2 regions of the Candidatus Merdisoma sp. HCP28S3_D10 genome follow, and region 2 is predicted to be linked to the other one. Evidence: riboswitches for the same ligand, from Rfam matches in the RefSeq annotation. Region 2 holds a riboswitch; the other holds the start of a gene.
What was found. A riboswitch is a leader RNA that binds a small molecule or an ion and turns the genes downstream of it on or off. The one in region 2 is predicted to bind thiamine pyrophosphate.
Positions count from the first base shown of each region.

Region 1 (3,095 bases), on a different contig from region 2:
ATTACAAAAAAATATTATCGCACTGCGGCGGAGAGAAATAAAGATGGAAGAACGAAAGAAAACAAAAGAAATGGATATGCTGAACGGCGGCCTGGCGGGGAAGCTGATTCTGTTTGCGGTTCCGCTGGCTTTCAGCAGTATTCTGCAGCAGCTGTTTAACTCGGCGGATGTGGCGGTGGTAGGCCGGTTTGCGGGCTCCCAGGCTCTGGCGGCAGTGGGAAGCTGCGTGGCGCTGGTGGGAATTTTTGTCAATCTGATTGTGGGATTGGCGGTGGGTCCCAATGCGGCCCTGGCCAATCTGATCGGCCAGGAAAGGCGGGACAGCATAAGCCGGATGGTGCATACGATTATGACCTTCGGGGCAATGCTGGGAATGATTTTGCTGGCTGTCGGCATGCTGACGGCACGGCTTGTGCTGGAGGCTTCCGGAACTCCGGAAACAGTCATCCGCGAGGCGTTATTATATATCCGCATTTATTTTATCGGACTGCCCTTCATGGTGCTTTATAATTTTGGCGCTGCCATTCTTCGAAGCTATGGCGACACGAGACGGCCCATGTATTACCTGATTCTGTCCGGTATCCTGAACGTGCTCCTGAATCTGCTTCTGGTGATTGGATTCGGCCTGGGCGTGGCAGGTGTGGCGATTGCAACGGTGATTTCCAATGTGCTGAGTACGGTGCTGGTAATGGTTCATCTCCATGCAAGAACAGATGAATTTCAATTCTGCTTCCACAGACTGTGTATCGACGGTGCTGATTTGAAAAAGGTACTGCTGATTGGAATTCCGGCGGGCATTCAGGGCGCGATTTTTTCCGTGTCCAATGTATTTATCCAGAGCGGGATCAATTCCTTTGGAGAGGACGCCATTGCGGGATCCTCCCTGGCGCTGAATTTTGAATATTTTACATATGATATTGCCAACGCCTTTGCCCAGGCGGCAGTAACCTTTACCAGCCAGAATTTTGGCGCGGGGAATCTGAAGCGCTGTAAGCGGATCTTCTGGCTTTGTATGCTGTTTGGAATGGGCTTTACCGAGATTTTGAGCATTATTTTTATGATCTGGGACGAATTTTTCGTAGGAATCTATACTATCAGCAGCAGTGTGGCGGTCTATGGCCTGGTGCGGATGCATCATGTCTGCTCGCTGGAGGGGCTGACAGCCACTTATGAGGTGGAGAGCGCGGCGCTCCGGGGTATGGGAAAATCCCTGGAACCCTCTATTATCACAATTCTGGGAACGGTTGTATTCCGTATGATCTGGCTTCTGACGGTATTTAAATGGTTCCCCACCTACGATATGCTGATGAATATCTATGTAGCCTCCTGGGTATGTACGGGCGGCGCGATCTTTGTGGTCTGGTTTCTCTATATGCGAAAAATGGAAAAGCGCCAGACTGAACTTGTATAGGTGATATGTAGTAGAAACTGTACAGGAAAATTTTGAAAAGACCTTGTTCTTTTATGAAAATCGATCTATAATGCAAAAAGACAATAAAACAGACGGGAGCTTGTATACAGGCTGAGAGGAAGGTGTGACCTTCGACCGAGAACCTGATTTGGATAATGCCAACGTAGGGATACCTGAGCAAAAAGGAAAAACGGAAAGCTGCCAAATCGGTGGCTTTCTTTTTTATGTAATAGGAAATTCCTATGGAATCCCCTATTACATAAAAAAGCCCTCCGGGCAGGATCGCACTGCGGCGGAGTTGTAGTATGTCGCTTAGGCGACCCGCCGCAGGCGGAGAATCCTGCGAAGCAGGATTCTTTTTTATTGCGTTTATTGCGAAAAATTATGGGACAGGAGAAGAAAGCATGGTAAAAGTAAACGGAACAGAGCTTAATATCGCCGGAAAAACCGTGGCGGAATATCTGGCCGGAACCAATTACGATCTGAAGCGGATCGCAGTGGAGCGAAATGGCGATATTGTGCCAAAGGCACAGTATGAGACAGCGGTGCTGGCGGACGGCGACAGCGTGGAAGTGGTCAGCTTTGTGGGAGGCGGCTGAGATGATACCGACAAGGGAAGAATGGCACCGGGCCCTGGCAGCCCGGCATGGGGAAGCCTTCCAGAAAAGGGCAGAGCATACGACCGTGGCCATCTGCGGCCTGGGAGGCTTAGGCTCCAATATCAGTATCTGCCTGGCAAGAGCCGGCGTGGGAAAGCTGATACTGATTGATTTTGACCGGGTGGATATCTCGAATCTTCACCGGCAGCAGTACAAGGCAAGCCAGCTGGGGCTTCCGAAGACGGAGGCGCTGGCGGCAAATCTGAAAGAAATCGCGCCCTATATCGAGCTGGAGACTCATACGCTCCGTATTACGGAGGACAATATAGGAGAGCTTCTTACGGACGCGGACCTGGTCTGCGAGGCCTTTGACAATCCGGAGTGCAAAGCAATGCTGGTCAATACCGTGCTGGAGAAATTTCCGGAGAAATATCTGTTGTCCGGCTCCGGTATGGCCGGCATGGACAGCGTGAACCGGATACAGACCCGGCGGGTTACGAAGCGGTTTTATCTCTGTGGGGACGGCGTCAGCGATGTGAAGGAGTGCGGCACGCTGGTTTCCAGCCGGGTCATGACCTGCGCGGCCCACGAGGCCCATATGGTGATACGGATTCTGGCGGGAGAGCCGGAGCCGTAGAAGAGTATAAAAAGCGAAATTTAAGAGAAAGAAGGTATACATATGAACAACGATACATGGACACTGGGGGGACATGAATTCCATTCCCGTTTCATTCTTGGATCTGGAAAATATTCCCTGAACTTAATCGAGGCTGCGGTAAAGGACGCAGGAGCAGAGATCATCACACTGGCGGTACGCAGGGCGAACACCAGAGAGCATGAAAATATCCTGGATTATATTCCGGATCATGTGACACTGCTCCCCAACACCAGCGGCGCGAGAACTGCGGAAGAAGCAGTCCGTATCGCGCGGCTGGCCAGAGAGCTTGGCTGCGGCGATTTTGTAAAGGTGGAGATTATGCGGGATTCCAAGTATCTTCTGCCGGACAATCAGGAGACCATTAAAGCCACCGAGATTCTGGCGAAGGAGGGCTTCGTGGTCATGCCCTATATGTATCCGGACCTGA
Region 1 covers NZ_JBQHTG010000001.1:119,635-122,729, reverse strand. Annotated here, with positions in the region: gene ACTNCH_RS00550 (MATE family efflux transporter) at 44-1,411, shown strand; TPP riboswitch at 1,496-1,599, shown strand; gene thiS (sulfur carrier protein ThiS) at 1,816-2,010, shown strand; gene thiF (thiamine biosynthesis protein ThiF) at 2,012-2,647, shown strand; gene ACTNCH_RS00535 (thiazole synthase) at 2,690-3,095, shown strand, end outside.
Region 1: linked by a shared signal. The riboswitch ahead of thiS (sulfur carrier protein ThiS) and the one ahead of ACTNCH_RS05970 (YkoF family thiamine/hydroxymethylpyrimidine-binding protein) in region 2 are both predicted to bind thiamine pyrophosphate.

Region 2 (3,095 bases):
ACCGCTCTTTGCCAGGCTGTCGCCAATCAGCTTGCAGATCAGACCTGAGAAGATCAGGGAGCTTACCAGACGAATCAGGAACAGTACGATCAGGAAACCTACAGAGAATTTACCGTAACCAGAACGTACAAAGCTCCACAGGAAGCTGGTAATGCAGCTTCCTGCCGCTGCCAGATACATCACCTTGCCATCAAATTTCTGATACTTATTTGCGGCAAATACGATCTCTGCGCCAACGCCCTGAATGATACCTGCTACGATAACCATCGGGCCGAACCAATTGCCCAGAAGAACCTCAATAACTGCCGCAATGACCTCTGCGATAACCGCTGCGCCCGGTTTCTGCAGAATGTAGCCTGCCAGGGTTGCTGCCATAAACCATATACCGAAGCAAATCTCATTTCCCAGAGGGGACAGGCCTGCAGGCGTCAGAGCGGTTGCTATAAACGAAGCCAGGTATACGCCGCCCAGATATACGACACCGAATACAATACAAATCATAGCTGTTAAGATGATCTCTTTTAATTTCCAGGTGTTTTTCTTTTCCATTTTTTTACTCCTCTTTATTCGTTAATTCTCATTTGTCGGGCTGTTTACCGATAAGGTAAAATGCAGAATGTAATGGGGAACGGCCTTTTCCATCAGGCTGCATACCTCTTCCAGGTAGTCAAACACCTCATGAATGTCACCATGAATCCGGGTGGCGTAATGAATGGTGGTAGGCTCCAGCCCCTTCTCCTCTGCCAGTCTCCAGACTCTGGCAATCTCATCGATGTAATCCGCGGTTCCCATGGGATACAATGCCAGCTTGCACAGTACCGGGAAGTGCTTATCCGCAATCTTTGCCTTGTTGGGTGCCTCGCCCTCACGGGTCAAAACACTGTCTCCGTCACAGTCACCCGGGCAGCCCTTAGAAAACTGTCCTTCCAGTGCCATATGCACATCCGGCTTCCATGCGTTGACGAACAGTGCCTTCACAGCGTCCGCCACATAAGGCAGCTTACCGCGGTATACGGTAGACAGCGCATCGGACTCGCTCCAGACTGCACTCGTATCAGTTCCCTCCAGCGCGCCCAGAATGATCGGCACGAAATGGTCAGTCATTGGATACAGGGAAAAACGGCAGCCGGAGATATCCAGCTTCGTTCCCCGTCCTGCCCAGGGCAGATCCGGACGGTTGCAGCCGCTGCAACAATTGTTGTTTTCCATATTTAAAACCTCTCTTTCTCTCATAGAGGTATCGGATTTCCGCAAAAATAGACAAAAAAAGAAGCTTTCTCGAAAAAAAGCCTCTTTCTATATCTATACTTATGCCAATACCTAGCCAATAAGTCTTTTCGAATCGCTTCCCTTCGCTGGTTCTAACCAGAGCAGGTTCAAAGAGTCGGCCTTATGCCCTCTCAGCTCCTAAGAGTTCCCCTAGAATTCTAATACCTGTATGAATTTTTATGTCGGTATAACTATAGCGCTTTTCTATGGAGATGTCAAGGCATAAATGGTCGTAACCGTCCTGCCGTCTAAGCCCTCAGGCAAAAACAAATACCCCGCGGCAGGTTAAAACCTGCCGCGGGGTATTTGCTTTGCTGATGTGTTACATCATTCCGCCCATGCCGCCGCCTGCGGGCATTGCGGGTGTTTCTTCCTTAATGTTTGCTACACAGCTCTCTGTGGTAAGGAACGTAGATGCTACGCTGGTTGCGTTCTGCAGAGCGCTTCTTGTTACCTTTGCGGGGTCAAGAATACCTGCGTCTACCATGTTCACATACTCTTCATTCAGTGCGTCAAAACCGACTCCCGGATTGCTCTCTCTTACCTTGTTGATGATAACTGCGCCTTCCAGTCCTGCATTTGCAGAGATATGGAACAGCGGAGCCTCCAGTGCCTTCAGGATAACCTTTACACCGGTCTTCTCATCGCCCTCTGTGGTATCAAGCAGCTTCGCTACCTGCTTGGTTGCGTGGATATACGCGGATCCGCCGCCTGCGATGATACCTTCCTCTACAGCCGCCTTGGTAGCTGCCAGAGCATCCTCCATACGAAGCTTTGCTTCCTTCATCTCTGTCTCAGTTGCAGCGCCTACACGGATAACTGCTACGCCGCCTGCCAGCTTGGCAAGTCTCTCCTGCAGCTTCTCACGGTCGAAATCAGACTTGGTCTCTTCGATCTGCGCGCGAATCTGAGCGATACGCTGCTGGATATCTTCCTTGGAGCCTGCGCCCTCTGCGATGATGGTGTTCTCTTTCTGAATCTTTACAGACTTTGCAGTACCCAAATCCTCAAGCTTCGCATCCTTCAGCTCACGTCCCAGCTCCTCGGAGATGACGTTTGCGCCTGTCAGGATTGCGATATCACGCAGCATCTCTTTTCTTCTGTCGCCATAGCCCGGTGCCTTTACACCAACTACCGTGAAGGTTCCACGCAGCTTGTTCATAACCAGAGTGGTCAGAGCCTCGCCCTCGATATCCTCTGCGATAATCAGAAGCTTTCTGCCGCACTGTACGATCTGCTCCAGCAGCGGAAGAATCTCCTGGGTTGTGGAAATCTTCTTATCTGTAATCAGGATATACGGATTATCCAGATTTGCTTCCATCTTCTCCATGTCTGTTGCCATGTAAGCGGAAATATATCCTCTGTCGAACTGCATACCTTCTACCAGATCCAGCTCGGTCTTCATGGTCTTGGACTCCTCGATGGTGATAACGCCGTCGTTGGTAACCTTCTCCATAGCGTCTGCTACCATGTTGCCAACTTCCTCATTTCCGGAAGAAACAGCTGCTACTCTTGCGATCTGATGCTTTCCGGTTACCGGGCTGCTCATCTCCTTAATAGCCTCTACTGCGGCGTCTGTCGCCTTCTTCATACCCTTTCTCAAAACGATCGGGTTCGCTCCTGCTGCCAGATTCTTCATACCTTCATGAATCATAGCCTGTGCCAGAACTGTTGCTGTAGTGGTACCGTCACCGGCTACATCGTTGGTCTTGGTCGCTACTTCTCTTACCAGCTGGGCACCCATGTTCTCAAACGGATCCTCAAGCTCGATCTCTTTTGCAATGGTAACACCATCGTTGGTAATCAGGGGCGCGCCATACTGCTTA
Region 2 covers NZ_JBQHTG010000002.1:173,935-177,029, reverse strand. Annotated here, with positions in the region: gene ACTNCH_RS05975 (ECF transporter S component) at 1-549, opposite strand, end outside; gene ACTNCH_RS05970 (YkoF family thiamine/hydroxymethylpyrimidine-binding protein) at 571-1,209, opposite strand; TPP riboswitch at 1,331-1,431, opposite strand; gene groL (chaperonin GroEL) at 1,592-3,095, opposite strand, start outside.